DNA from 2 places in the Mycoavidus sp. SF9855 genome. Region 1 is predicted to be linked to the other one. Evidence: predicted binding sites of a transcription regulator. Region 1 holds the regulator's gene; the other holds the start of a gene.
What was found. Region 1 encodes HrcA, which represses chaperone genes, less so after heat shock. Its sites were predicted from a motif close to TTAGCACTCNNNNNNNNNGAGTGCTAA; they were not measured.

Region 1 (16,527 bases):
CAACCACATCTTCTTTCGAGCCGCCGGCCTCTGCCTGAGCCGCGCCGGCTGACTCACCTGCCGCCTGATCTGCTTGCATATTGGCATACATTTTTTCACCCAGCTTTTGTGAAACTTGGGCGAGCGCTTCGATCTTTGCATCGAACTCCGCTTTATCCGCATCGCTACGCTTTAGCATCTCTTCAAGCGCTTTTAATGCGTCCTCAATGCTAGTCTTCTCGCTAGCATCAAGCTTATCGCCATGCTCAGCTAGCGCTTTCTTGGTGCTATGTGCTAAGGCATCGCCTTGATTGCGCGTATCGGCTAGCTCGCGCAGCTTCTGGTCTTCAACAGCATTGGCTTCAGCGTCTTTCACCATTTGTTCAATTTCAGCTTCAGACAACCCTGAGTTGGCTTTGATCGTGACCTTGTTTTCTTTGCCAGTTGCCTTATCCTTAGCCGACACATGCAAAATCCCATTGGCGTCAATATCGAAAGTCACTTCGATTTGCGGCAATCCACGCGGCGCAGGAGCAATTCCTTCAAGGTTAAATTCACCCAGCAATTTATTCACCGCAGCCATTTCACGCTCGCCCTGGAACACTTTGATTGTCACGGCGGGCTGATTGTCATCGGCCGTTGAGAACACTTGTGAATATTTCGTAGGGATCGTGGTGTTCTTTTTAATCATCTTGGTCATCACGCCGCCCAGCGTTTCAATCCCAAGCGATAATGGCGTCACGTCGAGCAATAGCACATCGGTACGGTCCCCCGACAGCACTTGGCCCTGAATCGCGGCGCCCACAGCTACAGCTTCATCTGGATTGACGTCACGGCGAGGCTCTCTACCGAAAAATTCTTTGACCTTCTCTTGCACTTTTGGCATACGCGTCATGCCGCCAACCAAAATAACGTCGTGAATCTCGCTCGCTTTCACGCCCGCATCTTTGATCGCGGTACGGCATGGCTCGATCGTGCGTGTGATTAACTCCTCAACCAGCGCCTCAAGTTTGGCACGCGTAATCTTCATGTTCAGATGCTTAGGCCCGCTTGCATCCGCCGTAACATAGGGCAGGTTAATTTCGGTTTGTTGCAAACTCGAAAGCTCGATTTTGGCTTTTTCAGCAGCTTCTTTTAGGCGTTGCAACGCCAGCACATCTTTCGATAGATCAACGCCCTGCTCTTTTTTAAACTCGCCGATAATGTAGTCAATAATGCGCTGATCAAAGTCCTCGCCACCCAGGAAAGTATCGCCGTTGGTCGACAGGACTTCAAATTGCATTTCGCCATCAACATCGGCTATTTCGATGATCGATACGTCAAAGGTGCCGCCACCTAAGTCATAAACGGCGATTTTACGATCGCCTTTTTCTTTTTTGTCCAACCCAAAAGCAAGCGCTGCCGCAGTAGGCTCGTTGATGATGCGCTTGACTTCAAGTCCAGCAATCCGGCCTGCGTCTTTGGTTGCCTGGCGCTGACTGTCATTAAAGTAAGCAGGTACGGTGATAACCGCCTCGGTGACCGGCTCGCCTAGATAGTCTTCCGCCGTTTTTTTCATTTTGCGCAGGATTTCAGCCGAAATTTGTGGTGGCGCAAGTTTTTCGCCACGCACGTCAACCCAGGCATCATTATTATCTGCTTTAATGATTTTATATGGCATTAAGCCAATGTCTTTTTGCACTTCTTTTTCTTCAAAACGCCGCCCGATCAGGCGCTTAACTGCGTAAATCGTATTACGTGGATTGGTCACGGCTTGCCGCTTAGCCGGCGCACCGACAAAAATCTCACCATCTTCCATATAAGCGACGATAGAAGGCGTGGTACGAGCGCCTTCTGAATTTTCAATCACTTTGACCTGATTGCCTTCCATCACTGAGACGCAAGAGTTGGTGGTGCCGAGGTCAATGCCGATAACTTTACCCATTTTATTCTCCTAATCTTTTAAAGCTTTGTAAGCGTATTACTTACCTGTTTATTCAAACTAAATTGAAAATAAGTACGATATGCTTATTTTCAAGGTGTATTTTTACGCAAGGCCAGCATGAGGCACAGGCGTTGGCGTAGAGTTCTTAAGCTCGCAGACAGTCACGAGCGCCGGGCGCAGGACACGCTCAGCAATCAGATAGCCTTTTTGCAAAACGGTAACGACCGTATTGGGTTCCTGCTCAGCACTGACCATTGAAATAGCTTGATGCAGATGCGGATCGAATTTCTCGCCAAGCGCTGGATTAATCGCCACGACACGTCCTTTTTCAAGCGCGTTATTAAACTGGCGCAGAGTCAGTTCAATCCCTTCGCGCACTTTGGCGATATCGCTTGAAGAATCGGTCAGAGCGGCTTCAAAACTGTCCAACACAGGCAAAAGATGCTCAGCGAAACGCTCTATTGCGAATTTATGTGCTTTTTCAACATCCTCTTGGGCGCGGCGGCGCATATTTTCGGTTTCAGCCTTTGCACGCAGGTAATTTCCCTCGAGTTCGGCGATTTTTTCCAGCGCCTTGACAAGCGCCGGCTCAATCAGCGGGGTACTTTCTTGCGGTATGGCCTCAGTCTTTGGCGCATCATGTGGCTGAATCGTTTGGTCAGGCTGCTTTTCTTCCATATTTAATCTGCTTATCCAATTTAAAAGAATAATTTTACACAACGCACGTATCCCGTTAAAGGAAGTTTTACGGGATACAACTTTTATAAGAACTTATATTTAGGGCCAAACCCTTTATTTCAAGAGGGGGCCCGACGAATTTTGAGCCACCCAACCTTGCAGGTGCACTCTGACCAATTCTGCTAGGCTAGCGATAAACGACGGCGCAGCATTCAGACATTGAATGTAATGATATTCCTCGCCTCCCGCCTGCAGAAAAATATCGCGCCCTTCCATGCCGATTTCTTCGAGCGTTTCTAAACAATCTGCCAGAAAGCCAGGACAAAATACATCAACCCGCTTTACCCCTGCCGCCCCTAACTCCTTGAGTACTAATGCAGTATCAGGCTTGAGCCAGGCGGCGCGACCAAAGCGTGATTGAAACGTTAACAGCGATTCAGTTTCAGATAAATTCAATGCTTGCGCTAACAAGGTTGCGGTTAGCTGACAGTGTATATAGTATGGATCACCTAAATCGATGATGCGCTTAGGCACTCCATGAAAGCTCAGCAGCAAGCGGCCTCCTAAGGCAAAATCTGGCTTGCCATGCACCGCCCAATGAGCGCGTACCTGTGCCGCAAGTGCCGCAATATAAGGCGGAAAATCCGCATAGTGCCGAATCGTTCGCAACTCTGGCTGGTTGCGCATATGCTGCAAAGCAGTAAACGCGCGATCAAAAGAGGAGGCGGTAGTGGCTGCGCAATATTGTGGATACATCGGCACCAATAAGATACGCTCGATCCCTGCGCGCTTTAATTGGGTCAGCATAGCAGGGATATTGCGCGCGCCATAGCGCATCGCGTATTCCACGCTAACCTCGTCACCCGGCGCTTTAAGGTGCTGTTGCAATGCTTTAGCCTGTTGCTCGGTATAGACCCGCAAAGGCGAGCCTTCCGGCAACCATATTGACGCATATTTAGCCGCCACTGGGCGCCCGCGCAAGGGCAATATAAACAAGCGCAAAATCCATTGCCAGATCAATGCTGGAATTTCAATCACACGCGGATCAGATAAAAATTCGGCCAAATAACGCCTAACGGCGCGTGGCGTTGGCGCATCCGGTGTACCAAGGTTAATCAACAATACCGCAACACGCGATGAATGACTTGGGCGGGCCTGTGGTTCAAGCTCAAAATGCATCGGGACAGACCATAAGAAATAAAGAAATGAACAAGATCAGCGATGATTTTTTGAAAAACCGAGACTATCGCAAGATTTTTATATATAGCCTATTTTTTTATTTACACTTCGCATAAAGTGGTTTATATTTACACCCAACAGTATAAATTATGGCTTGCTCCAAATAAAGTACTGAGTGTGTGTACGCATACGCATCAGTAAAAGCAATGCCAATAAATCATTAGGCTCAATATGCTACCTATGTTAAATTTGAAAAAACTGAGGGAATACGTCATGGCTATCGCTTTATTTGACACACTAAAATTTGCTAAACGCCTGAAAGAAGCAGGCGTTTCAAGCGCTCACGCAGAAGCTGAGGCAGAAGTCTTATCAGAGATATTTGCCGTCAACTTCCAAGAGCTGCCCACCAAACAAGACTTGCAAGCTGTTAAAGAAGAGTTACAGCATGAAATAAAAGGGGTGCGTGAAGAGTTACGCGTTGAAATAAAAGACCTGAGAAAAGATATCTCTGGTTTCCGCACCGAGGTGGATTCCAAGCTGGAAAAACTCGAACTGCGCTTAACCATTAAACTTACATTCATTATGGCGGCTCTGCTTGGCGCTGCGGCAGCACTGAGCAAATTTTTCAGTTAATCAAGGCCACCAAAGCTCACGATTAACGTTAACGTTAACCTGAGCCAGGCTATGGCTGTCATATTTGGGTTAACGCTGGCTCAGTGCTTGCGATAGCAATTTTGCGGTGATATCAACAATCGGAATCACACGTTGATACGCCATGCGCGTCGGACCAATGACGCCGAGTGTGCCCACAATTTTGCCATCGACTTCATAGGATGAGGTGACAACGCTCATTTGCTCAATCGGTACGAGCGTTGATTCACCGCCGATAAAAATTTGCACGCCTTGCGCATGGCTAGAGACATCAAGCAATTGTAACAAACCGGTTTTCTGGTCAAATATATCAAATAGCTTGCGCAAGCGGTCCATATCGGATGATAAATCCGCGACCTCAAGTAAATTCCGTTCGCCAGAAATCAATACGGCTTCGCCCGAATCGGAAACCTCGGTACTTGCGACAATCGCGGCTTGCATTAAATGAGTCATATTGCCACGCAGTGCTTCGATTTCTTCACGTAAGCGTTGGCGGACTTCATTAAAGCTTAAACCCGCATAATTCGCATTAATATAATTTGATGCCTCGATCAGCTGCGCAGGCGAATATTCCTTTTGCGTCGCCATAATGCGGTTTTGTACATCGCCTTCAGGGGTCACAATAATCAGCAGGATGCGTTTTTCCGAAAGCCGCATAAACTCGATCTGCTTAAATATATGGCTGCGGCGCGGCGTCAAGACAACCCCGGCAAATTGCGACAAACTCGATAGCACACTGGCCGCAGCCGCCACCAGCTTGGCCGGCTCACCCGGCTGCAGCCGGGTGCGGACCGTACTTTCAACTTGAGCATCGTCCGTAAGCGGCTGAGCTACCAGCATCGTATCGACGAAGAGCCGGTAGGCGCGTGGCGTAGGGATGCGTCCTGCCGAGGTATGTGGACTCACGATAAGCCCACATTCCTCAAGGTCAGACATGACATTACGGATCGTCGCAGGACTCAGCTCAAGGCCAGAATACTTAGAAAGTGTGCGCGAACCCACCGGCTGACCTTCGGCAATATACCGTTCAATCAGGGTTTTCAGCAAAATCTTGGCGCGTGGGTCTAACATAGCATCAAATTGTAGCGCAATCGTTACAGTAACAGCGTATTTACCATCCGTTTTTGGCCCAGTTGAGCGAAATAAGATGAACTGATTAAAAAGCAGTGTTGCCTATTCGGGCAAACATGCTATGTTTCCTTTCCGTGCCATTCGTAACTTTATCTCAGAATTTCGCGCCGTTTTTTCAATCACGGTGTAAAACTATGCAAAACAACGCTCCTTTTAAAACGATCGCTCTTATCGGCCGCACCGATGCTCTACGTATTGGAGAGTTATTGGCGATCCTCGCTAACCGCATTCAACAAGATGGTTTTGAAATTGTTTTCGAGGCGAACACGGCTCAGGTGATTGATTTAGCCGCTTATGGTTTAAGCAACTGCCCGATCCTTACCCTGGCTGAAATAGGTGGCCGCGCTGATGTGGCTATTGTACTAGGCGGTGATGGCACGATGCTGGCCATTAGCCGCCAACTGGCGCCTTACGGTACGCCATTGATTGGCATTAATCACGGGCGACTTGGCTTTATCACCGATATTTCAATTAGCGAAATGCAACAGGCGGTCCCGGCCATGCTGGCAGGCAATTTTGAACGGGAAGAACGCGCCTTGCTTGAAGCGCGCATCATGCGCGCTGGCGCGCCGATTTACCATGCCCTTGCTTTCAACGATGTGGTGGTCAACCGGAGCGGCTTTTCCGGCATGGTCGAATTACGGGTTCAGGTGAATGGTTGTTTCATGTATGAGCAACGTTCCGATGGCCTGATTGTCGCTACCCCAACCGGCTCAACGGCCTATGCCTTATCATCGCAAGGGCCGATTTTACACCCTCAACTAGGAGGGATCGTACTCGTACCCATCGCTCCTCACGCATTGTCAAACCGGCCAATTGTCTTGCCCGATGATTCAGAGATTGCGATTCAGATCACGAGTGGGCGCGATGTTAACGTGAATTTCGATATGCAATCATTCACCGCCTTGGAATTGGAAGATACCATCGAAGTACGCCGCTCAAATCATACTGTGCCTTTTTTGCATCCGCTGAGTTATAGCTATTATGCAACGCTGCGCAAAAAATTGCATTGGAGCGAGCCACCATCGTATGGCTCCCAGCTTGAATTTAATTGAACTGCCGACCAAATGATCGAGTTCAAGGTAACGGCAAGCTAGCTGCAAATTAGGTTTTACGCTACCCTAAAATTTCTTGCTGATTTTTATGTGTTTTTTATTTGTCCGAACTTAAGATGCTACGCCATTTGTCGATTCGCGATTTCGTTATCGTTACCACGCTTGAACTTGAGTTTGAACCTGGATTCACAGTGTTTTCTGGTGAAACAGGCGCCGGCAAATCGATTTTGATTGATGCGCTGGCCTTGACCCTCGGCGCCCGCGCAGATGCGACCATTGTGCGCATAGGCCAAGCGCGCGCAGAGATTACTGCTGAATTCACTTTATCAGATCATGCCCGTCACTGGCTCGCTGAGCAAGCGCTCGATGATACCGAGCATGATAGTGTGCTGTTACGCCGACTGATTGACGCCAGTGGCCGGTCACGCGCTTTTATCAACGGCACGCCAGCTACGCTCACGCAACTGCGTGAAATCGGCGAAATGCTGGTTGATCTGCATGGCCAACACGCCCATCAATTATTAATGCGCCCACAGGCACAACGCTCTTTATTTGATCTACATGCGGGTCTTACCCCGCTGGCTAATGAAACGGCGCAAGCATGGCGCAGTTGGCGCGACGCCATGAATGCAACGCAAACCGCAGCTGACGCAAACCGAGAGATGCAACTCGAGCGCGAGCAACTTATCTGGCAATTAGATGAATTTGACCAGTTGGCCCCTCAACTTGGCGAATGGGACGCGGTCAACGCAGAACACCGGCGCCTAACTCATGCGGCCAGCTTAATTCAAAGCGTGCAAAATGCGTTGGAAATATTATCTGAATCCGATCAGGCGATGCTGCCGCAACTTGGCGCACTGATTGCTCAGCTCCGCGCACAAGCACAAATTGATGACCAGCTGGCCGATGCGCTAGCGGCCTTGGAGCCGGCTGAAATCCAAATCAGCGAGGCCGTGCATACGTTAAATCATTATGCACAGCGACTCGAACTTGACCCCGCCCGGCTCACCCAGACTGAAACACGATTGAATGCATTGCATAGCAGTGCTCGTAAATTCCGCGTACCCCCTGAAGCATTGCCCGCCGAACATGCCGCGCGCCACGCCCGGCTAGCAGCACTGGATGCCGTCACCGATGCGGAGCGACTACATGCCGATGAAACATACGCTCGAACCCATTATGAGAAATTAGCGCAACAGTTATCGAAAGCGCGCGCGCAAGCCGCTCAAACGCTTAGCGCAGCAGTCACGGCAAGCATGCAAGATTTATCGATGGCGGGTGGACGCTTTGAAGTGGCACTCGTGCCACTGGCGCAGACTGCACCAGAAACCACACATCCATTAGGCAATGCTCACGGCTTCGAGCACATCGAATTCCGGGTCGCGAGTCATGCTAGCGTGCCACTACGACCGCTCGCAAAAGTTGCCTCAGGTGGAGAACTGGCACGTATTAGCTTGGCGCTTTCGGTTATCACCAGTACCGCTAACCCAACGCCAACGCTAATCTTCGATGAAGTCGATAGCGGCATTGGCGGCGCGGTTGCTGAGGTAGTTGGCCGCTTGCTGCACCAACTAGGGCAACAACGTCAGGTGTTATGCGTCACGCACTTACCGCAAGTGGCGGCGCGAGGTGATACGCATTTACGGGTGACCAAGCAAGCCACCTCCTCTGAGCAAGTCGTAAGCTTAGTGACTTCACTCGATCAACATAGCCGCGTCGAAGAAATTGCGAGGATGTTAGGCGGCATTGAAATCACTGCGACCACACGCCAACATGCGCAGGAGATGCTAGCCGTTTAGGTCATGTGGCCAGTACCGAGTTAGTTTATGCAGCGTTTTTAAACACGCGAGCCCAGAGCGCCAGCACTGCTTCACGCTGAGTTTGCGCCTGCTCGGCTGACACCCGCATATGCTGCTCAATGCCATCAAGTTGCAACCTATGCTGCCAGGCACGGTAGAAACGATAGGCATTGCCTACGGCGTCAGCCTCGCTGGCGGTGATCGCCGCGTAACCTGCAGCCGTGCGTAGCAAAGCAATATTACCTGCATTACGAATCAGCTCAGGGCATGACCCGGCGCAAAGCAGCACAAAATATTGCACAATAAATTCAATATCGACCATCCCGCCCCGATCATGTTTAAGATCGAAAAGTGGACTTGAATTCGGATGACCTTCCAAGACGCGGACACGCATCGCCACTATTTCCTGGGCCAGCGTGGTCGCGGCACGCGGTAAAGTCAGCACCTGCGTCCGAATGGCTTCAAACGCCGCGCCAATACGTGCATCGCCGGCACAATAGCGGGCTCGGGTTAGCGCTTGATGCTCCCACATCCAGGCAGCATTGGCGGCGCCCTCTTCACGCAATTGATAGCGGCGAAACGCATTCAGATCAGTCACCAGTAGCCCAGACGCGCCATCTGGCCGCAGCCGCAAATCAATATCAAACAACTGGCCGGCGCCCGTCGAACTCGTCAACCAGGTGATTAAACGCCGTGCAAAACTTAAATAAATTTCTGGCGCGGCCTCATCTGGGTCATCATATAGAAATATCAGATCCAAATCGGAACCATAAGCCAGTTCTTTGCCACCTAACTTGCCATAGGCAATCACCGCAAAACGCGGAATCGCGCAGTGACGGCGCGGCACTTGCTGCCAAACGGCCTCAAGCGTAACGTCTAACATCGCGTCTGCAAGCTCAGACAGTCGATCGCTGACGTGCTCAAGCGTCATATGTCCAGCCAGATCCAGTAAAAGAATGCGGAACAGTTCTGCATGATGCGCATGGCGCAGCAGGTCCATCTGCTGCTCAACCCCATCGGCTGCAGCCAGCCGCGCGGCCAGTGCAGCTTTAAAGGCGGGCCAATCGAACGCACTGACTAGCAGCTCATCATCGAGCAATTCATCTAGCAGCTGCGGATGGGAACATAAGTAATCCGCCGCCCAGCGCGAAGCGCCTAAGGTTGATAGCACGCGGACCAGGGCCGCTGGATATTCGGTTAATAATGCAAGGTAAGCGCCACGCCGATTAATGGTTTCGAGCAGATCAAGGAAACGCAATAGCGTTTCATCACGACGCTTTGCAGCAAGTTCATGTATAGAATGGAGCGCCCGCTCGATGAGTAAATCAAAACGCACGCGGCTTTTTTCGGGCAAGCTGGTATGACGCACGGAGCGCCAGACGGTCGTTAAACGCGACAAAACCTTAGCGGGTGCGTTAAAACCCAAGGCCACCACGTATTCGAGTAATTGAGGCGTATTTTCATCATCCAGCGCCTCACTCCAAACCAGCGCGGCAGCTTCTGCCGCCGCCATGGATTGTGCCGTAGCGTCTGCCGTTATTGCGCCAACGGTTTCTGCAACGCCTGTGATGGACGCCGGCATAGGGTGGGTGGCGCGATTCGCTGTACTACTAAGCCCATAATGGGTATCGTTTTTATCTGCAAAGATCTCGTTAAACTGCCGCTCAACGTTGGACAAATGCCCGTCTAATGTTTGCCTAAGCGCTGCATAGTGAGCAAATCCAAGCGAAGCGGCTAGCCGCACGCGCTCAGACTCAGCCACGGGCAGAACATGGGTTTGCGCATCATCGGCATACTGCAAACGATGCTCTAACTGCCGCAAGAAACCATAAGCCTCTGCCAGTTGGGTGGCCACCGCCGGCGCCAACAAGCCTTGCGATGCAGCATACGCTAAGGCTTGCAAGGTTGGGCGTACGCGAAAGCCTGCATCTTGGCCGCCTCGGATCAATTGAAAAACCTGCGCGCAAAATTCAATTTCTCGAATGCCTCCGCGCCCAAGCTTAATATCGTCGGCTTTATCGGGTCGCATAGAAGCACGGCGCATCGCTTCTCGCCGAATTTGCGCATGCAGCGCACGCACCGCATCAATCACCCCAAAATCAAGATAGCGCCGGTACACAAAGGGTTGGACCAGAGCCTCAAGCTGCGCGGCTAAGTGCTTAGCGGAGTCACTCTCCATCTCGCTCACTAACCGGCTTTTAATCCAAGCATAGCGTTCCCATTCGCGCCCTTGAACATAGAAGTATTCCTCTAGCATAGGCAGGCTGCATACCAGCGGCCCGGCTTCGCCGTTAGGCCGCAAACGCATATCCACGCGAAACACATAACCATCCGCGGTTAATTCAGACAGCGCGCCAATGAGTTTTTTGCCCAGCTTTGAAAAATATTCATGACTTGAGATGGGTGAGCGTTCACCGCCAGTTGTTTCACCTTCGTCGGCATAAACAAAAATTAAATCAACATCCGATGAGACATTGAGCTCATATCCACCTAGCTTGCCCATGCCCACCACACCAAGCGTTTGTGGTAGAGGGTCATGCGCACCATAGGGCGCGCCATACACTGTTTCCAATTCTGCATTCAGTACGGAGAGCGAGCATTGAATCGTTAGTTCGGCCAAATCGCTCATCGCGCCAGTCACCTCGGCCAGGTCAGCAGTGCCTGCAAGATCACGCTCCATCACCGTACAAAACACCTCCGTGCGCAGTTGCCGCAACGCGCTCTTGAGCTGCGCTTCAGAGGGGCGCGCCGCGCCCATTGGTAAGAGTGTAGCAAGCCGGTGCGCGATTGCTGTGCGTGACAACGGAGCAGCACTCCATCGCGTGACCAGCCCCACCAACTCAGGCTGGGCGTGCACTATGCGCTGGCTATAACGAGAGTACGTAGTGCTTCGCAAAATAGGGTGCATCGCTAGCGTAACCTAACAAAAAAATTGAAGTAAATGTAAGCTTCTAAATGGAATTAAAGAGAATACGGCCAAGCTTCAACGGCGGATCGTGTTACATTCACCCATACGCTGATTCCCTCAATTTTACTGTAATTTCATAGCCCTTTAGCCGCAGCATGCCCGCTCGCACACCCGCCTCTAAGCCAACACCCACTCCACGCGCAGCCAAGGGCAGAGTCCGTTTCTTTAAACCATGCTCATACGCCAAGCTCATGTTTGCCGTTTTCGCAGGGCTGGTACTGATCATCTTTTTCGGCATTGCAGCGGCGGCGCTCACGTTACGCTATGGCATTTTGCCAAAGCTTGACACCTTCAGACCCCGCCTTGAACAAGCTGCCTCGCACGCGCTTGGGATGCAAGTCTCGATCGGTCAACTGAGCGGACACTGGCAGGCACTGCATCCTCGTATTGAAATTTCTCAATTGCTGTTACGGGACGCCACCGGCCACGCCAACCTCATCATACCGCGCGCCAGTGCCACCCTATCATGGCGCTCTTTGCTCTGGTTCAAACCGATATTTGCGAGCCTAAATATTTACGCCCCAGAAATGACCGCACGGCGCACTGCCGATGGTCGGTTATCCATTGCAGGCATACCCGCTAAGATCCCGCTCACGGAGCGTCACAACAGCAAGCACACAGGGTTGGACTGGTTGCTCTTACAAAAAACCATCTCTCTACATAACAGTATGCTCCATTGGCAAGACGAAGCCCAACCAAACTTAGCCCTCACGCTAACCAGTGCGCAATTCACGCTATTTAACCATGGCGACCAGCAACGCACGCCACCAGATATATCGGTGCACATTCGCCAGTTGTCGGCTCGTCTGGAGCAAACATCGATCTTATCCGATGCGGCTCATAACGCGCCCGTCAATCTAATTGGGCGTTTCGACGGGCGTTATTGTTCGCCCCTGACAGGACGTGGTGAGCGCATTACCCTGCACGGCGATCTCGTCGATCTGCGTTTATTAGGTAAATTCGCTCAGCTATTACCCATCTCACCAACACTCATAAACCAGATCGCCCGCATCAAACCGCGCGGTGTACTGCGTGATTACGCCATAGAATGGGAGCAAACTCCGCCCGCCACTCACGCTGATGCCGCTATTGCCCGCTCAAATGAAGCGGGCAATACGCCGATTGCACACTACCGTTTTAAAGCGCAACTTGAAAATATTGGCGTCGCCGCACACACATCCGCTCTAGCCAACACCAACGCAGGCCAGTCACCTCCTGTTTTGTTTGGCTTTACTAATCTTTCCGGTTCAATTGATGCCAATGAGACCCGCGGCACACTGACACTGGCGTCAAAACAAACGTCAATCACTCTTAAGAGCATATTTGATGAGCCGACGCTCAATTTCGATACACTCACCGGCAAAATGCATTGGCAGTTTAAGCGTCTTGACTCAAGCACGCTCCTTCAAGTCCAGCTTCCTCATCTCAGTTTTGCCAACGCCGATGCCGCTGGCAGTGTGCATGCAGCTTGGTCAAACGATGCCTCCAAACAAGGTTATTTAAAGTTGTCGGCAAACTTTGAGCGCCTGCTAGTTGCCCGTGTGCCGCGCTATCTGCCCACCCACATTAACCCAAAACTGCGGGCCTACCTCAAACATGCACTGATTGGCGGAGTCTCACGCAAAGCGGTCATCGAGGTACAAGGAGCGCTTGAAGATTTTCCATTTGAAGACCCACAAAAACCCGGAGTTTTTTATGTTTTAGCGCCGTTTGAACATGGCCGCTTCGACCCTTCGTCTTATCCCGCAACAGACCCCAGCGCTAAAGCTATTACGCAATGGCCTGCGCTGGAGAGTATCCGTGGCCGTTTTGAGCTAGATCGCAGTCGACTGAAAGTGACCGCTGACGCTGCTCGCTATCGGAATGTCATGCTTAGCAAGATTAAAGCGGATATCAATAATATATCCACCCACACGGATAGCTTGATCATTAGTGGCCTAGCCAATGGACCGCTTGACGATATGCTGCACTACCTCAATGCCAGCCCAATTCCAGATTGGACTACCCACTTGACTGACCGGTTGCGCGCCAGTGGCAACGCTCAACTTAAGCTGCGTCTTGAGGTGCCGCGCGATGGCCGAGAGCATACAGGGGTTAAGGGGGCGTTGAATTTTGCCGATAACGGCTTAAACTGGGGATCTTTGCCACCGCTTACCGCTCTCACCGGCCAGCTTGATTTTACTGAACGCACGCTCACGCTGGTCAGACCTCAGGCGCAATGGCTAGGAGGCAGAATAAGCGGCACCGGCGGTGTCAAAGCAAGCGGTTTTACCGCCATCGTGCTCAATGGCCAACTATCCGCTCAAGCACTACAGAAGGTCTCGCATGACAGTCCACTCGCGGCGCTAGCGCGCCACCTAAATGGCACCGCAGACTATCAAATCAATATACAAGCCCCTAAACACGCCGCAGCGCAAATTACCGCAACCTCTGACTTAACCGGCTTAAGCCTTGGTTTGCCAGCGCCATTTGCCAAAGACTCCAATACGCCCATGCCACTTCGCTTGGCGCTGAAACCCGCCCGCCCCACTCAGGCGATTCACTCAGCCAGCGCCAGCCGCGCGCGCACATCCCAAATACCCAAGCCCTCTACGCTTTCCCAGCGCCGCCTTGAGCTGCAAATTGGCCCGCTGAGCGCAACTTATTTACTGCATAGCAATCAACAACCGGCGGTGGTCGACGGCCAAATCGCTATCGGCGAGCCTGTTTCGGCCAAAATTTGTCCAAAACAGCGCTTGCCAGCACGCTGTATCACCGCGACCGTGAATCTCGAACAACTCAATTTGGATGCGTGGCTGAGCACCATGAGCCCGCTTCTCACGTCTCCTGGTTTGTTGGCTACATCCAAGCCACTGAAAAATCACGCACAAGCCAATCTACTTACAACCTGGTCAGCTTGGCTACCGACCCATCTGCATGCTCAGATCAAAAAACTGACAGCAGCTAACCGACATTGGGAAAATCCTGAACTTAACGCAAATCGCACCGGCAGCGGCTGGCAAGCTCGCCTCGTTTCGCCTCAAGCTTTAGGCGACCTGAGCTGGCAGCCTTTTTTATCCGCTCCAAGCGGCACGCTACGGGCGCGCTTTAAATATTTCACCCTGCCCGCCTCAATGACAGCTCAAGAGCCTACGCTAACCAGCAAAAAGCTCGAAGATCAGGCCAACACGCTCCCTGCAATTGATTGGATCATTGACCAACTGACCGTACACGGCCATGCTCTGGGAAAAGTTGAAGTGGCGGCGCACAATACGACCGATGGCAACGGCACTCCAATTTGGCAACTCGACAAATTACACATTCTGAACCCCACCGCAACTTTAAACGCAACCGGCTACTGGAGCCTTCCACGCCACCAGCAGATCGCCCAACCCCCAACGCCGGGGGCACATAACAGCCCCCGCCAGACTGCCCTCGAGTTCAACCTCGCAATCAATAACGCAGGCGACCTATTAGACCACTTCGGGCTGCCACGCACATTGCGCAATGGCAGCGGCGCCTTGGTTGGCAAGGTGAGCTGGCAAGGCACGCCCATCGCCATTGATTACCCAAGCTTGAACAGTTCGTTGTCATTTAATTTACAGCGCGGACAAATTCTGCAAGTTGAGCCGGGCATTGGTAAATTGCTCGGGGTCTTGTCGTTGCAAAGCCTGGCGCGCTTTCTAATGCTAGATTTTCGTGGCATATTTGGCTCAGGCTTGACCTTTGACCAAATTCAGGGGACTGGAACAGTCAAAAATGGCATAGGCTACACCGATAATTTTGAGATCTTAAGCCCCAGCGCACGCATCACTATGAGCGGAAGTACCCACATTCCGCAAGAAACGCAGAATTTACTCGTTACCGTAGTACCATCGATTGACGCAGGCTCCGCCGCATTGGCTACTGCCGCCATTAATCCTTTACTCGGCTTTAGCAGCTATCTAGCGCAATTAGTCCTATCGGCCGCCATCTCACACAATTTCTCGCACCAATATGCCATTACCGGCTCATGGGCCAACCCGCAAATTGAACGAATTCCAAGCGAAGCGAGTAAAATTGATCTTCCAATCGAAGCGGCTCCTGCACAATGACTGCATGGTCGCTCTTAAATGACGTTTATGAATACTATTAAAGCCGGCTTTAACGCTCTCGCTATTGCCAAAGATACACTGCTGACTCCTTATGGACTTGACGAAGCACTGCTCGCGCGCATGCTCACCGACATTTTTACGCGCCGGGTTGACTATGCGGACGTGTACTTTCAAGCAACCCACAGCGAGTCATGGAGCCTTGAAGAAGGTATTGTCAAATCGGGCGCATTTAGCATTGACCAAGGTGTCGGCGTACGCGCGGTAGCCGGTGAGCGTACCGCTTTTGCGTACTCAGATGACTTGTCGTCAGCCGCACTCGAACAGGCAGTCGCCACCACGCATGCACTCGGCCAGCAAGGCGGGGGGCGCGCACGCGTTGGCGCAGTCAACTCGTTACATAGCGTCACAGGACGCGAACTTTATTTAGGCATTAACCCGCTCACTTCACTCAGCGCTCACGAAAAAATTGCCTTGCTTGAGCGCATTGAACAGATGGCGCGCAGCCGCGACTCACGCATTAAACAAGTGATGGCCAACCTAGCCGGTGAGTACGACGTAGTGCTTATCGCGCGTGGCGACGGTGCGCTGGCGGCTGATATACGGCCGCTCGTACGGGTTTCTGTCACCGTCATTGCCGAGCAGCATGGCCGTCGTGAAATCGGCACTGGTGGCGGTGGCGGCCGTTTCACTTATGATTATTTCAGCGATGCTGTGTTGGCCAGCTATGTTGATGAGGCGGTGCATGCAGCATTGGTCAATCTTGACGCCCGGCCGGCGCCTGCTGGTGTAATGAGCGTGATTTTAGGCCCAGGCTGGCCTGGCGTTTTATTGCACGAAGCCATTGGCCATGGCCTCGAAGGTGATTTCAATCGGAAGGGTGCGTCCGCCTTTGCCGGGCGTGTTGGCCAACAAATTGCCGCGAAAGGCGTCAGTGTGGTTGACGACGGCACCTTAGCCAATCGGCGCGGTTCGCTGAATATCGACGATGAAGGTAATCCAACCCAATGCACCACCTTGATTGAAAACGGCATCTTAACGGGCTATCTGCAAGATACCCTCAATGCCCAGTTAATGAAAATGCCCATCACCG
Region 2 (16,527 bases), 480 kb from region 1:
ATATACTGGCCATGATATGGGAGTGAATAGTGTCGCTTTCTCAAACGATGGTCAGTGGTTAGCGTCTGTAGATTGGGGGCATACGGTGAGGCTGTGGCATGTCTCGGGCAATCGATCTCTTGCATGCACGTATACTGAGCATAAGTCTTGGGTGAATAGCATCGCGTTTTCAAGTGACAGCCAGTGGTTAGCATCTGCAAGTGATGATAAGACGGTGAGGCTGCGGCATATTTCCGACGATCCATCCCCTGCACACGGGTATATTGAGGAAGAGGTGGAGCAAGGTATGCTAACTGCGGAAGGTGCATTGATCGAAAATGCCTACAATTTGAGCCCTCAAAATGCAGAGCTACTCCGGCAACGAGGCGCAAGGTAGCTCAGGTCCGTGGGTGTCTGATTTTAATACTGCCGGTCCTTTTTCATTGCCATTTTTTGGACAGCCTAGCACTGACCTTGCCCCATAAGAAAAATGTTCATGTGGGCTCTTTAGAAAAATGCTGGGTGCCAGAATTGCGAGATAAGATAGGGTGCAGTATTATCAGCTGAACAAGAATAAATATGATAGTGTATCTTTCCCACTTTATCGACCACACTCATGGTTTTTAAAACTGTACATACCAACCTTCAAAGGAATGCGCGATGAAAGAAATTAATCAGCGCAGACTACGCTATTTTCATGAGGTATACACCTGCGGAAAAATTCGTGGAGCAGCTGCCAATTTGAATACAGATACGTCGGTTGTCACGCGTCAAATTAGGCTCTTGGAGGAGGAAGTCGGGGCTAAGCTCTTTGAGCGTCGCCCGCGTGGGGTGGCGCCCACTGAGGCCGCTGAGTTGCTGCAAAAATATTATCAAGTTTGCTATACGCTACGGCAGAATTTAGAGGCCGGCTTACAAGAGTTGCGTGGTATGAAGCGGGGCATGATTAATATTATTGTGCTCAAAGCGTATAGTGAGATTCTGGTAGAAGATGTCCTGCATGATTTCTGTATGGAGCGCTCTGGTTTAAATATTTGCATTAAAGAAGCCAGTACAGCGGATCAAATTGTGGCTGCAGTCGTGGCGGACGAAGCGCATATGGGGATCATGAGTCATTATTCTTTCAATGATCCAAAGATTAAATATAGTGTGAGGGTGCCGCTCCCTATTTGCTTGGTGGTGAGTTGCAATCACCCGCTGGCTAGCCAGAAAAAAGTTACTTTTTTGGAGGCTGCGCGCTATCCTCTTGCCTTGCCATCCGCGGCCTCTAACCTATGGTCGGTGATTCGAGAGGCTGAGCGCTCTGAGAATGTCCAGTTGGCTCCGGTTTTTGTCAGTGATTCTATTTCTAGTCGGAAAAAATTCTCTAGTATTGGCGAGGGTGGGACATTTATGTCAGCCCTTGCTGCGCGCCAGGAAATTAAGGCTGGCCAACTGGTCGCGGTGGAAGTTGATCATCCTAGTTTTAAATCGTTCCAATTCTGCTTGGCCGTCAAGCAGGGTAAGCCGTTTCCGCCAGCAGCGAATCAACTGCTTAGGGTGCTTGAAGCAAAGTTATTGGTTTGTGCACATGCGGCCAAAGATTTGAGCGTTCATTAATCTTAAGCGTTCATTAATCAATCGCTATACGAAAGTGGAGTAACCTTTGATCACTCGTCGCACAGCCCTTAAAAAGATCGTCGCGGCTACCGCTGCAATCAGTGCCCCTTTTATATTTACGCCTTCGCGGGCGGCTGCACAGCGCATCGTCTTACGCGATCCTGGCGGTATTTACAGCAAAATATATAACGAAATTTTATATCAACCTTTTACGCGAGAGACCGGTATCGCCGTGGTGAGCGTCCAGTCAGATGCAGAGCCTACGGCGCAGATTCGGACGATGGTCGAGACCCAGAGTTACCTATGGGATATGATGGCGATCAGTCATCGGGCCGTGCACTTCATGACAACGGGTAAGGTCTATCTGGAAAAGCACGGGCTTGAAGATGATCCTATTATTTCATCGATTCCACCCCATTTTAGATCTGCGTACGGGGTTGGAACGAATGCCTATGCTACTGTGCTGGCCTACAGGACGGACGCTTTCAAAGGGCGTCAAGCGCCGAAGTCCTGGCAGGATTTTTGGGATGTGGAGAATTTTCCAGGCCGCCGTAGTCTACGTAAGCTTCCTTTTGACACCATTGAAATCGCACTGATGGCCGATGGTGTACCGGCAGGCAGCGTCTACCCGTGTGATCTGGATAGGGCATTGCGCAGTCTCGATAAAATTAAATCTCAAATCCCTGTCTGGTGGGGAGGCGGTGGGACTCACGCCGAGCACCTGTTGAAAACCCGTGAGATCGATTTAGTTCCAGTTTTTAGTATTTGGGCGCAGTCTGCCATCGATGCCGGTGCGCCGGTTGCCATTTCATGGGAACAGCATCTTTATGGATGCCACAATTGGGCGATTTTAAAAGGCACGCCTAACGCCGATGCGTGCCGAAAATTTATTCGATTTGCCTGTCAACCAGAGCGGCAGGCGCTGCTCGCGCCGTACGGAATTGGGCCTACCCATCCTGGCGCTTTCAAGCCAAACCGGATTGATCCGAACTATGCCAAGCGTCTTCCGACCCACCCAGATAATCTTAAGAAAGGTTTGTTCATCGATGCTTCGTATTGGCTTAAGCAAGATGCCATCATCCAACAATTTAACCATTGGTTGCTCAGTTGATTACCATGAAGCTGTGGTCAACGGGCTACCATTAAGCTGCGGCTCAAAAAATCAAAATTAGTCTAGCAGCCAGTGGTTATAGCGTTCAATCACTGAGCTTTGGTTGTTCATCCAATACACACCATTGCTGGCCAGGCCTTGGTTGAAATTGTCTGGATAGGTCGCCAGGAGTTTTGCGTGCTTTGGATCAATATAGTCTGGTTTTAAAACCTCAGGTTGCGTCGGTCCAATCCCATAGGGCGCAAGCAGCGCTTGTCGTTTCGGGTGCGAGGCAAATTTAATGAATTCACGGCAGGCGTCGGCGTTGGGCGTGCCTTTCAGAATGGTCCAATTATCGTATCCATAGATATGTTGATCCCACGAATAGGCAACGGGTGCGCCCGCATCGATGGCAGACAGCACGCGGTCGGTAAAAGCCGGGATTAAATCGACTTCGCCAGACTTCAGGAGTTGTTCGGTTTCCGGGGCATTTTGGTACCAGACGGAGATGTGCGGCTTGATTCTGTCCAGACTGCGAAAGGCGCGGTCGAGGTCGCACGGGTAGACGGCATTTGGCAATACGCCATCCGCCATTAATGCTTCCTCGATGGTATCGAAGGGGGATTTACGCAATCCGCGGCGGCCAGGGAAGTTTTTCACATCCCAGAAATCCCGCCATGTTTTGGGTGCTTGGCGTCCTTTGAAGGCATCCGTACGATACGCCAGCACGATAGTAAAGACGTTCGTCCCAACGCTATAAGGCGTCATAAATTGCGGCATAATCGTTGCAATGATGGGGTCTTGCTCCAGTCTATGCGGTTCGAGGTAACGCTGGCCCAAAAACTGGATCGCCCGATGACTGAGGCACGCCATATGCCAATTGTAAGTGTTGGTTTCGACCATCGCTTTAACTTCTGCAGTGGGCTCCGCATTGGATGGAATGCCAATCACTTCAATCCCAGATGCTTGATAAAAGGGTTTGAATAATATTTCTGCGTAGGCCTGCTGAATATAGCCACCTGAAGTGCGGATGAAGATTTTTTGTTGGCGTTCTTTGGCAAGTCCTCTGGAGGGAGTGATAATAAATGGCGCGCACAGTGCCGCGGTACCCAAAGCTGCCATTTTTTTGATAGTGTTGCGGCGGCTAAAGTTGCGAGGTTGCTTTTGATCACTCATGTGAGGCTCCTGACATCGTGGTTAGGGGATCGCTAATTTTGGGCTCAAAGGTAAAAATAGATAAGTGCGCGGAGAGTAAGTTGAGTAATTCCTCAGTGGCTGGCAAAAGCGGTTTGCCGCGTCTGATGATTAAAGACAGGTCAGTAGACTTAAAAACCGGATGGTCTATTTCCAACGCAATCAATTCGCCCGCTTCGATTTCTTTGCGCGCTGAGAAAACTGACATAAAGATTACCCCTGAGCCGGCGCAGGCAAATTCTTTGCGAGCGGTGGTTGAATTACTCACAAACACTGGCGTAGGAAACTCGATTTTTTCCGCGCGTGCGATCGATTGAACCATTTGCGGCAAAACACCTGAAGCGGGCAACGACAGCGGATAGCGGATGGCTTCTGCAAAGGTGACCTTGTGCTGATGAACCAGCGGATGATTTTTACCAACTAACATGTATAAGGGCAAAGGCACGCGGGCATAATAGTGAAGGTCTGCGTAGTTTGGGCAAACATGAACCACCCCTATATGCGAAATGTCCTCGAGAATTTGATTCACGATCTGAATCGATTCGAAGATCTCTTCGATATGCAGATTAATATTAGGATATTGTTGGCGAAAGTCATTGAATACGCTCATCAGCGCACCGACAAAAGTAGCGGGCATGGCAAGACGAATCGTGCCTCGCCGCATATCGCGTAGCTCTTGTAAGCCCATTTCGAAATCGACTTGCGCATTACGATTGTGGCGGTAATATTCGAGTAATAACTCAGCTGCGTCTGTTGGCACAACCCCGCGGGGGCGTCGCTCAAACAGCTTGAAGCCGATTTCTTCTTCCAGCAATTTGATCTGGCGCGTAATCACGGATGCGCTTGTATTCAAACTGTCGGCGGCGCTACGAATTTTTCCACGAATGCAGACCTCGTAGAAGTAACGTAGCCGCTGTTGATTAATTTCTGTCACCGCAGGCCCCTTTAAGATGCTACGATTAAGTGGCTTTGAAGCATGTCCCCAGCTCACGAAATATTAGCGCATACCTAATTTGTTTTATTGCCGTTCAGTCAATTATAAGTTTATTCTACCTTAGTCGGCGTTTAGCGATTTTTTTGCCATTGAGGTATCTTTATACGGCTACATTTAAGCGTCTCAAGGGTCGCCATCATATTGTATGCTGTTCAAGCTTGAAGGTTGCCGCCGCATCCTGCCCGAGTGTCTTCACGAGGTAAGGTAAAGCGACTTTTAAGTTGTCTGCTAATGCGTAAGGTGGGTTCAGGATAAACATCCCGCTGCCGTATAAGCCATAGCCGTCTAGCGAGGGCTGGCACGTTTGCAGCGAGGCGTGCAGCCAGCTTTTTTCCGAGATTTTTTTTAGCTGCTCGGCAAAGCGCTGCGACTCAAGGCGTTGCACCTGTGGGTACCAGATCGCATAGGTTCCTGTTGCAAAGCGGCGTAAGCTTTGTTGTAGTGTATCCAGTACGCGCTGATAGTCTTGTTTATCTTCATAAGACGGGTCAAGGAGCACCAACGCCCGTCGGGGAGGGGGCGGCAGCAAGGTCTTGAGTCCCGTAAAGCCATCACCCGCAAGCAATAGAGCACGCGGCTTTTGGTCCGTTTCCAGCTGGCTAAAATTATCGCGTAGCACTTTAATTTCGGTTGGATGGAGCTCAAACAGCCGCAGCCTGTCTTGGCTTCGAGTGAGGTGCCAGGCAAGCCAGGGTGAGCCTGGATAAAAGCGTAAATCCCCAGCTGGATTAAGGGCGCGAATTTGAGCGACATACTCCGCTAGCAAAGGGGGTAAATCGCGTTGTGTCCATAGCCGTGCAATGCCGGTTTCGTATTCGGCGTTTTTTGTTGCATATGCGCTAAATAGCTCATAGACACCTGCGCCTGCGTGTGTGTCGAGATACCAGAAAGCTTTATCTTTCTGGGCGAGATGACGCAAGATATGCACGATAATGCTATGTTTGAGCACATCGGCGTGGTTGCCCGCATGAAAGGCGTGGCGGTAGCTTAGCATGTGTGGTGTTTCCTCAGTTACAATCGTAAATATGCGAATTCTACTCAGTAATGACGATGGTTACTTGGCTCCTGGCCTAGCCGCGCTCTATGAAGCTTTAAAACCATTGGCCGAAGTCGCGGTGCTCGCGCCCGAGCGTAATTGTAGCGGCGCGTCTAATTCATTGACTTTATCGCGGCCGCTGTCAGTGATGCACGCGACTAATGGCTTCCGCTACCTGAATGGTACGCCAACGGATTGCGTTCATATTGCGCTCACGGGGGTGCTTGATTACAAACCGGACCTAGTTGTCTCGGGTATCAATAATGGGCAGAATATGGGCGAAGACACGTTGTATTCAGGCACGGTGGCAGCGGCCACGGAAGGGTTTATGTTCGGCGTTCCCTCATTGGCTTTTTCTCTGGCCGATAAAGGCTGGGAGCATCTAGGGGCCGCGGCTCGCGTAGCCGGCGATATCGTGGCACACTATCTTGAAAACCCGTTATCGGCACCACTTTTGTTGAATATTAACATCCCCAACCGCTCTTATCATGAATTAGGGCAGTGGTGTGTGACGCGGCTTGGTAAGCGGCACCCGTCGCAACCCGTGATTCAGCAGATGAGTCCAGGTGGCGAGCCAATTTATTGGATTGGGCCTGCGGGGGACGTCTGCGATGCCAGTGAGGGCACGGATTTTCATGCCGTGGCGCAGGGTCGCGTATCCATTACTCCGCTGCAACTGGATCTCACTCACACGCAATTGCTGCCATTAGTGCAAGACTGGGTATCGACGGTGGAGTCAGAGTTATGACGCAAGCTAAGCGTTTTCCGCTTGGCTTGGCTGAAGTACGTGCTAGCCAGATTAATCGGGATTATCTCGGAGTCGGCGCCGCGCCTACTGCAAAGAGCTGGGTAAGTACGCTTGCGCGGATGGAGACGATGGCTTCTCAACCCAGCCTGTCTAAGCGGGGCAGCGTGTTACATCCGGCCTTGGCCTCAGAACGGGTGCGTGAGCGCATGGTTGAGCGCTTACGGGCAGGTGGTGTGAGCAATGCGAGGGTGCTGGCGGCGATGAAGGCGGTGCCACGACATCTATTTGTCGATCCGGGCTTAGCGGCACAAGCTTATCAAGAGCTCGCGTTGCCGATTGGTCATCAACAAACGATTTCTAAGCCCGCCGTGGTGGCGCGGATGATTGAGCTGGCCGCGGCCGACAGGGCGCTGGAAAAAGTGCTTGAAATTGGCACCGGCTGCGGCTATCAGGCTGCCGTGCTGAGCCATGTCGCGCGCGAAGTCTATTCGATTGAGCGGGTGCGGCCATTATTTGAGCGCGCTAAAAAAAACCTGCGCCCGCTACGCGTAGCGAATCTTCGGCTACATTATGGTGATGGTTGCTTGGGCTTGCCGGCGGCGGCGCCGTTTGATGCGATTATTATTGCCGCGGCTGGCATCGGTATTCCCGATAGGTTGCTTGAGCAGCTTGCGGTTGGCGGGCGTTTGATCGCACCCGTGGTGATCCCCGCTGAGCAAGAAACAAGCAATGAAACACAAGTTTTGACGCTGATTGAACGTGTCTCAGCCACCCAATGGCGCGAGTCAAGACTCGATCGCGTTTTTTTTGTCCCCTTGAAATCCGGAGTGATTTGAAATTGATGGTTACGTTGCAAAGATTGGGTATATCCCGCGGTCCAGCGATTTTTCAGGGCATTCTTTGCGCCTTGTCGCTGCTGGCCTTTGGTGCGTGTTCGACGCGACTTATCAATGCGCCCATCAGCGACCGTTTTGAGGCAAGTGCATTGGCTAGCCAGTTAGCCTTGGCGCCATCGTCGCCGCCTCCCGGCTACTACCGCGTGAAGCTAGGTGACACGCTCTATCGAATTGCCCTTGAACATGGTCAGCATTATCAGGATGTTGTGGCGTGGAATCATCTGCAAAGCTCGTCTCAGATCGCAGTTGACCAACTGTTGCGCGTCGTGCCGCCAGGTGCGGAACCCGCGCCGAATACACCAGGTGTCTCGACGGCGCCGGTGGCAGATGGCGCGGTTGAGGTGCGTTCGCTGGATGGCGGCGGCGCCAACCTTTACGGCGCCCCTGTCGCAAGTATTGGGCCGAGTGCGCAGACAGCGGTTCCGGCCGCGCGTGCAATGGCTTTTGCATGGCCGGTACGGGGCCCAATCCTGGGTACTTTTGATGAGTTAAAAAATAAAGGCTTGGATATTGGTGGTATTGTAGGAACGCCAATCTCAGCTGCGGCTGAAGGCCGGGTTGTGTATGCCGGCAATGGCTTGAGAGGTTACGGCAATTTGATCATTATCAAGCATGATGTTACATTTTTAACAGCTTATGCGCATAATAGAGCGCTTTTCGTTAAGGAAGGCGAGGCTGTAGCCAAGGGGCAAAAAATTGCCGAGATGGGAAATAGCGATGCAAATCGCGTGATGTTGCATTTTGAAGTGCGTCAGCAGGGCAAGCCGGTGGATCCAATGAAGTATTTATCCACTCCCCAATAAGTTAGCTCTTTCAAGTCAATATGCCGAACTCAAAGCGCCTGCAGTCGTACCCGATAGCTGATTCACTATTGAGTGAGCTGGATGAGGTATTAAACTCGGAAGAGGCCACTGATCTGCGGTTTGAGCGAGACAGTGAGGCGGCTGAAGAGGCGCTTGACGAAGAGGCAATCGACGAAAATGAAAACCAACGTGAGCCAGAGGCGTTGGCCGGTGATGAGCCTGACCCAAGTGATGTTAAAGCGCTGTTACGGTCTGAATTGACCGCCGACACGATTCAGCATTACTTAAATCGAATTAGCGCTAAGCCTTTGCTGACGGTGGTCGAAGAACAGCACTACGCAACCTGTGCGCAGCAGGGAGACTTTGAAGCCCGGCAAATCATGATTGAGCGTAATTTGCGTTTAGTCGTCAGCATTGCTAAAGGTTACTTAAACCGCGGTGTTCCGCTACTTGATTTAATCGAAGAAGGCAACCTCGGGCTGATGCACGCAATCAGCAAATTCGAGCCGCAGCGAGGGTTTCGTTTTTCTACTTATGCGACGTGGTGGATTAGGCAAAGTGTTGAGCGCGCCATTATGAATCAAGCGCGCACTGTGCGTTTGCCGGTCCATGTCATTCGCGAGTTAAATCAAGTCTTGCGTGCTAAACGTCATTTAGAAAAAAGCGCGGCGAATGCCGATGGCCCCTCTGATCAACGTGACGCGAGTGTGGATGATATTGCTCATCTGACGGGCAAGACGGTCGATGAAGTGTCTGATATTCTGGCCTTAGGCGAACGCACGACTTCGCTCGATGCGCCGCTAGAATTAGATCCGGGCAGTAGTTTGCTTGATTTTCTATCTGACGAGCAGAGCCAATTGCCTGAGGCTAAGATCCAGCAACGCGAGCTTGAGCAATTGATGCGTGCTTGGTTAGCGCGTCTGCCGGACAAGCATCGGCATGTGATTGAGCGCCGTTTTGGCTTAGGTAATGTTGAACCTGCGACCCTTGAGGAAGTGGCTGACGAAATGGACTTGACGCGTGAGCGGGTGCGGCAGATTCAGCAAGAAGCAATGGTGCGCTTAAAGCGTTATTTCCTCTCTAATGGCGTACGTAAGGACGCAATGCTGTGACACCTATTTTAGTTTTTGATATTGAAACGATTCCTGATATTGCGGGCGTGCGCCAGTTGGAAGGTTGGCCCGCAACCCTGTCTGACGAAGAAGTGGCGCAACGTGCGTTTGCTGCTCGCCGCGAAAAAACTGGCTCCGATTTTTTGCCGCACTATTTGCATCGGGTGGCGGCGATTGCTTGTGCCTTCAGAGACAAGGAAGGCTTCCGGGTAAAATCGCTCGGTACCGGCAAAGATTCGGAAGCGACGCTGATCCAATTATTTTTTCGCATCATCGAAAAATATAGCCCGCAGATGGTGTCCTGGAATGGTGGCGGGTTTGATTTGCCGGCACTGCACTATCGGGCGTTGGTGAATGGCGTCGTGGCGCCAAAGTACTGGGACCTGGGCGAAGATGATCGCGATTTTAAATGGAATAACTACATCAGCCGTTACCATACTCGCCATACGGATTTGATGGATTTACTTGCCCTCTATCAGCCACGCGCCAACGCACCGCTTGATGCACTGGCTAAGCTCTGTGGCTTTCCTGGCAAACTGGGGATGGATGGGAGCCAGGTCTGGCAGGCCTTTAACGAAGGGCGGATCGATGAAATTCGTCGTTATTGCGAAACGGATGTGGTCAATACGTATTTAATGTACTGCCGCTTCCAGCAAATGCGGGGGGGCTTTACGCCGCAAGAATATGAGCAGGAAGTGATGCTGGTTAAAGAGGCGTTAGCCGCTGAAGTTGGCGCGCATTGGGCTGAATATCTGGCCGCTTTTGCGATAAAGTAGTAGAGGCGCCGCCCAGCCAGCCTAGCGTTATTGGCTGATCGGCGAGCCGCGCTTAATGACGATAACCTGTAAAGCTGCGCATCACCCTTGAATTTGTGCAATGTATCTCCATATTAAGTATAATTAGCACTCGTTAGCAAGGAGTGCTAATAAATCTTCCCTTTGGGGCTCGGGGATACTTCTCCCTTTGAGCCTTAAAAATTTAGTTGTTCTCTAGTATTTATTGAGAGGAGTCTGTATGAAAAAGCTGCGTCCTTTGCACGATCGTGTGATTATCAAGCGTTTGGACCAAGAGACCAAAAGCGCCTCAGGTTTGGTTATTCCTGAGACTGCTGCTGAAAAGCCTGATCAAGGTGAAGTAATGGCGATTGGGCCAGGTAAGAAAGATGACAAAGGTGTTTCGATTGCGCTTGACGTTAAAGTGGGCGATCGCGTGCTATTCGGCAAATATTCCGGCCAGTCGGTCAAGATCGACGGTAATGAGTTGCTGGTGATGCGCGAAGAAGACATCATGGCTGTGCTAGTTAGCTAAGCGTAGTTTTCAGTTCATCAAGTTAGAGAATTCAAGGAGTTAAAGATGGCAGCTAAAGAAGTTGTATTCGGTGATTTGGCCCGTGCCAAACTGGTTGAAGGCGTCAATATTCTAGCCAATGCAGTTAAGGTTACATTGGGTCCAAAGGGACGCAATGTTGTGCTCGAGCGTAGCTTTGGTGGCCCAACCGTCACTAAAGATGGTGTCTCGGTTGCAAAAGAAATTGAGCTCAAAGACAAACTGCAAAATATGGGCGCGCAGATGGTTAAAGAAGTAGCGTCAAGAACCAGCGACAATGCTGGCGATGGCACTACAACAGCCACCGTGCTGGCGCAATCGATTGTGCGTGAAGGCATGAAATCTGTTGCCTCGGGCATGAACCCAATGGATTTGAAGCGCGGCATCGACAAAGCGGTAGCCGCTGCGGTTGAAGAGTTGCGTAACATCAGCAAACCATGCACGACCACTAAAGAAATCGCTCAAGTTGGCTCAATTTCGGCTAACAGCGATGAATTAGTCGGCAAGCTGATTGCTGAAGCGATGGATAAAGTAGGCAAAGAAGGTGTGATTACCGTTGAAGATGGTAAATCACTAGAGAACGAGCTTGATGTGGTCGAAGGTATGCAGTTTGACCGCGGTTACTTGTCTGGCTACTTTATTAATAATCAAGATCGGCAAGTTGCTGCTCTTGATAACCCATATGTGCTACTGCACGACAAAAAAATCTCCAATATTCGCGATTTGTTGCCTTTGCTTGATCAGGTTGCGAAGTCAGGCCGTCCATTGTTGATCATCGCTGAAGATATTGAGGGTGAGGCATTGGCTACCCTGATTCTGAACAATATGCGTGGTTTCTTGAAGTCCGCTGCAGTGAAGGCGCCAGGCTTTGGCGACCGTCGCAAAGCAATGCTTGAAGATATTGCGATCTTGACCGGTGGTCAAGTGATTGCTGAAGAAACTGGGCACACGCTTGAGAAAGCGACACTGGCCGAGTTGGGTCAAGCCAAGCGCATTGAAGTTGCTAAAGAAAACACCACAATTATTGATGGTGCAGGCGATGCGAAAAGTATCGAAGCTCGCGTTAAGCAAATCCGTGTACAGATGGATGAAGCAACTTCTGACTATGATCGCGAAAAACTCCAAGAGCGTGTCGCCAAGTTGGCAGGCGGAGTAGCCGTGATCAAAGTGGGTGCGGCGACTGAAATTGAGATGAAAGAAAAGAAAGCGCGTGTTGAAGATGCCTTGCATGCAACCCGCGCAGCGGTTGAAGAAGGGATCGTGCCAGGCGGTGGTGTTGCCCTGATTCGCGCCCGCCACGCAGTGGCTAACGTGAAAGGCGATAACGCTGATCAGCAAGCTGGTATCAAAATCGTACTGCGTGCGATGGAAGAGCCACTGCGTCAGATCGTTACAAACGGTGGTGAGGAAGCCAGCGTAGTGGTTGCAAAAGTGGCCGATGGCAAAGGCAACTTTGGTTATAACGCGGCTACTGGTGAGTACGGAGATCTGGTGCAAGCTGGTGTGGTTGACCCAACCAAGGTGACCCGCACTGCATTGCAAAATGCAGCGTCAATTGCCGGTTTGTTGCTCACCACGGACTGCACTGTCACTGAATCGCCGAAAGAAGAAGCGGCTGCAGGTGGCATGCCTGGTGGTATGGGCGGCATGGGTGGCATGGGCGGTATGGGCATGGATATGTAATAGTCCAGGTTCGCCTGTGTTTGGGCGGTGTGCTTTCGGGCACACTGTGCGAATCTCTGAACAAGAAGCCCGCAGTGATGCGGGTTTTTTGTACTTTTTTGACAAGATTTATCTCAAAATATGAGCAAATTGCGTTGCAGCCGGGGTACCATCACCTTTTTGAGGTGTTCTGGCAACGCTTGAATCATAGTTTGTGAGATGTAGCGATAATCATAGTATGGAATATAGAAATTGGATGTGCCTGATTTGCGGCTGGATTTATGATGAAGAAGCCGGCTTACCAGAAGAGGGGATCGCACCGGGTACGCGTTGGGAAGACGTCCCAATCAACTGGACCTGCCCAGAATGTGGTGCCCGCAAAGAGGATTTTGAAATGGTGTCAATTTGAGCAGCTGTGAGCAAAACAAAGCCTTGGGACGTGCGGGCTGATTTGACGGCATGGCTATTTGCTAACGGAATGCACGGGTTAGAATTCAATATGTCCAAATCCTCTGATCGTATTAATCTGACGAACCAGTTTTTGATCGCTATGCCGAGCATGGCCGATGCGGTTTTTGCTGGCGCGGTGCTTTATATTTGCGAGCATAGTGAACGCGGTGCGCTTGGTTTAGTGATCAACCGGCCGACGGATATCATGTTGCAAGCACTGTTTAACCGCATCGATCTCAAGCTCGAAATCGAGCCTTTGCTGCACTTACCGGTTTATTTCGGTGGCCCGGTTCAAGCGGAGCGTGGTTTTGTCTTACATGAGCCCACCGCCACGCACTATACTTCATCCCTGTTAGTGCCTGGCGGCTTAGCCATGACCACCTCGAAAGATGTGTTGGAGGAGATTGCATTTGGTCAAGGACCGAAGAGATTTTTGCTAACGCTAGGCCATGCTGGCTGGGGTGCTGGCCAACTCGAAGACGAAATTTTGCGCAATGGTTGGCTGACTGTAGAAGCGGATCCAAACGTTGTGTTTGACGTGCCAGCCGAGCAGCGCTTTACGGCAGCGTTATCGCTATTAGGCGTGTCGCCCACAACCTTGTCTGGCGAAGTGGGCCATGCATAAAGCGAGTGTCGGCCAAGTCTGGGGCGTAGCTGCGTTAGAGTTAATGCTGAGCAAGCCGCAAGGCCGCAGGCTGCTATGAGCCACATGGCAACGCTTCTGGCGTTTGACTATGGCGAGAAAAGAATCGGCGTTGCGGTAGGCAATTTGCTGCTGCGGCAAGCACAAGCCTTAACCGTGATCATGAATCTTAACCGTGAACATCGCTTTAAGGCGATTGGCGCACTGCTTCAAGAATGGCAACCACAACAATTGGTGGTTGGTTTGCCGATGCATCCAGATGGCGCAGCGCACCAAATGACCCAGTGGGCTAAGCGCTTTGGCCAACAGCTGCATGGCCGTTTCGGCTTGCCCGTAAGTTGGGTAGATGAACGTTATTCGTCGGTCGCGGCGGCGGCTGCGCTGGGTGGTGATTTAGCGCAGCTTGATGCCGAAGCTGCCCGCATTATTTTGCAACAATTTTTTGATGAATATGCACTTGCCTGATGCTGAGTCGTTGTACCATGTTTTACGTGACCAAATTCACACCACCTATGGCGATAGTTTGTATCAGCCAGATGGGGTTGCGCTGGTGGGCATTTGGAGTGGCGGCGCTTGGCTTGCCGAGCGGCTTGCACACGATCTGAAGCTGGCTGAATTTGGCGTTGTGAGCGTTGTCTTGCATCGCGATGATTACGCAGAAAAAGGCTTGCATGGACAAGCGCGTCCAACCTCATTGCCCTTTCAAGTCGAGGGCCGCCGGATTGTGTTGCTAGATGACGTGCTCTATACTGGCCGTACGATTCGAGCTGCGCTAAACGAGCTGTATGATTTTGGCCGGCCTGCTGCCGTTGACCTAGCCGTATTGGTTGATCGAGGTGGGCGCGAGTTGCCAATCGCTGCCCGTTTTGTGGGTGCCGCTGCTGATCTGCCGGTTGATCGTGCCCTGGTATTGGGACGTCATGAGAGCGGCCTATTTGAGTTTCATAGTGAAACACGTACCGATTAAAGTTAGGGTTGTGTGCGTCCTAAACTATACAAACACACATGCATTAAAGCTGTGCAGCCTTGCGTAGCTTTCTTCGCTGGAGAGTAGATGTCAAACATTTGGCCACCTGCGCCAACCTTGCGCCCTGGTTTTAAAGGTAATCCGCAACTCACAAAAAATGGCGAACTTAAACATCTGTTGACGATCGATGGTTTGCCAAGGGATATCATTACGCACATCCTCGACACCGCTCAGCAATTCGTTGGGGTCGCTGAGCGTGAGGTCAAAAAAGTGCCGCTATTGCGTGGCAAATCAGTATTCAACCTCTTTTTTGAGAACTCGACCCGCACTCGTACGACTTTTGAAATTGCCGCAAAGCGCTTATCGGCTGATGTGCTGAATTTGAATATCAATGCATCATCAACCAGCAAAGGTGAGTCGTTACTGGATACCGCCGCTAATTTATCCGCCATGCAGGCCGATATGTTTGTCGTGCGCCATGCGCAAAGCGGCGCTCCTTATTTGCTCGCACAACATTGCCCACCCCATTTGCATGTGATTAATGCGGGTGACGGTTGGCATGCGCATCCGACGCAAGGCCTGCTAGACATGTACACAATCCGCCATTACAAGCGAGATTTTACGCAGCTTAAAGTGGCGATTGTGGGTGATATTCTACATTCTCGCGTCGCGCGCTCTGATATTCATGCGCTGACTACGCTGGGCGTACCAGAAGTGCGTGTGATTGGTCCACGCACATTGCTGCCCAACGGGCTTGAGCAATTTGGCGTGCGTGTTTTTCATAATATATGCGAGGGCTTAAAGGGGGTGGACGTCGTCATTATGCTGCGTTTGCAAAATGAACGAATGAATAGCACCCTCTTGCCCTCTGCGCAAGAATATTTCAAAAGTTGGGGGCTGACCCCTGAGCGCCTTGCACTGGCGGCTCCTGATGCGATTGTGATGCACCCCGGGCCAATGAACCGTGGAGTTGAAATTGGTTCATCCGTCGCCGATGGCGCGCAATCCGTGATCTTGCATCAAGTCACCTTTGGCATTGCGGTGCGGATGGCGGTCATGGGGATTATTGCTGGGAATAATGGTTAGTGCTGCGCCGTTGAGTTGAGCCAGTCTCTTTGTCAAATATCAATTGATCAAAAAATAAACAATGAATCTTCATATCAAGCGTGGCCGATTAATTGACCCTGCGACAGGGCTGGACACCGAGGCCGATTTATTCATTGCAGCAGGCAAAATTGCCAGTATTGGTAAGGCGCCCACCGCTTTTGAGGTCAATCAAACAATCGATGCTAGCGGTTTGATCGTGCTGCCGGGCTTGATTGATTTGTTGGCGCGGTTGCGTGAGCCTGGCTACGAATATAAAGCAACGCTTGAATCCGAAATGGCCGCCGCCCTTGCCGGTGGAGTCACGAGTTTAGTGTGTCCACCGGACACGGACCCACCGCTGGATGAGCCAGGTTTAGTTGAAATGTTGAAGTTTCGCGCCCGTACTCTCAACCAAGCGCGTGTGTATCCGTTGGGTGCGCTGACGGTTGGACTCAAAGGGCAGGCCATCACTGAAATGGCTGAATTGGCTGATGCGGGGTGTATCGGCTTTTCTCAGGCGGATGCGCCGATGCTAAATCCCCAGGTGTTATTGCACGCTTTGCAATATGCCACGACTTATGGCTATACGGTTTGGCTGCGGGCGCAAGATCCGTATTTGGCGCAAGGTGGTGTCGCTGCAAGCGGGGCTTTGGCGTCGCGGCTTGGCTTGCGAGGCGTGCCGGAAGCGTCGGAAACCATCGCTTTGCATACCATCATTGAATTGATGCGCGTCACCGGTGCGCGGGTTCATTTATCACATCTCTCTTCGGCCGCCGGGCTTGAGCTGGTACGCGCGGCAAAACAGGAAGGTTTGCCGTTAAGCTGTGATGTCACCATCAATCATGTGCATCTGATTGATCTGGATATTGGATATTTTGATGCGCAATACCGTTTTGATCCGCCGCTGCGCTCGCAGCGTGACCGGGATGCTATCAGCACGGC

Region 2: NQD60_RS07515 (co-chaperone GroES) is a predicted target of HrcA. The motif match lies at 10,351-10,377, and genes of this name have one in related genera.

What each region holds. Positions count from the first base shown of each region.
Region 1 is NZ_CP102085.1:128,312-144,838, reverse strand. Features, by position in the region: gene dnaK (molecular chaperone DnaK) at 1-1,903, opposite strand, end outside; gene grpE (nucleotide exchange factor GrpE) at 2,006-2,581, opposite strand; gene hemH (ferrochelatase) at 2,696-3,760, opposite strand; gene NQD60_RS00555 (CCDC90 family protein) at 4,034-4,393, shown strand; gene hrcA (heat-inducible transcriptional repressor HrcA) at 4,463-5,482, opposite strand; gene NQD60_RS00545 (NAD kinase) at 5,677-6,597, shown strand; gene recN (DNA repair protein RecN) at 6,714-8,396, shown strand; gene glnE (bifunctional [glutamate--ammonia ligase]-adenylyl-L-tyrosine phosphorylase/[glutamate--ammonia-ligase] adenylyltransferase) at 8,422-11,304, opposite strand; gene NQD60_RS00530 (hypothetical protein) at 11,402-11,557, opposite strand; gene NQD60_RS00525 (YhdP family protein) at 11,556-15,437, shown strand; gene tldD (metalloprotease TldD) at 15,465-16,527, shown strand, end outside.
Region 2 is NZ_CP102085.1:1,876,780-1,893,306, reverse strand. Features, by position in the region: gene NQD60_RS07570 (pentapeptide repeat-containing protein) at 1-376, shown strand, start outside; gene NQD60_RS07565 (LysR family transcriptional regulator) at 640-1,578, shown strand; gene NQD60_RS07560 (ABC transporter substrate-binding protein) at 1,625-2,689, shown strand; gene NQD60_RS07555 (ABC transporter substrate-binding protein) at 2,747-3,844, opposite strand; gene NQD60_RS07550 (LysR family transcriptional regulator) at 3,837-4,796, opposite strand; gene NQD60_RS07545 (23S rRNA (adenine(2030)-N(6))-methyltransferase RlmJ) at 4,993-5,850, opposite strand; gene surE (5'/3'-nucleotidase SurE) at 5,882-6,640, shown strand; partial or broken gene NQD60_RS07535 (protein-L-isoaspartate(D-aspartate) O-methyltransferase) at 6,772-7,476, shown strand; gene NQD60_RS07530 (peptidoglycan DD-metalloendopeptidase family protein) at 7,482-8,339, shown strand; partial or broken gene rpoS (RNA polymerase sigma factor RpoS) at 8,486-9,451, shown strand; gene NQD60_RS07520 (3'-5' exonuclease) at 9,448-10,227, shown strand; gene NQD60_RS07515 (co-chaperone GroES) at 10,466-10,759, shown strand; gene groL (chaperonin GroEL) at 10,805-12,460, shown strand; gene NQD60_RS07505 (rubredoxin) at 12,678-12,848, shown strand; gene NQD60_RS07500 (YqgE/AlgH family protein) at 12,939-13,514, shown strand; gene ruvX (Holliday junction resolvase RuvX) at 13,590-13,997, shown strand; gene pyrR (bifunctional pyr operon transcriptional regulator/uracil phosphoribosyltransferase PyrR) at 13,984-14,499, shown strand; gene NQD60_RS07485 (aspartate carbamoyltransferase catalytic subunit) at 14,587-15,585, shown strand; gene NQD60_RS07480 (dihydroorotase) at 15,647-16,527, shown strand, end outside.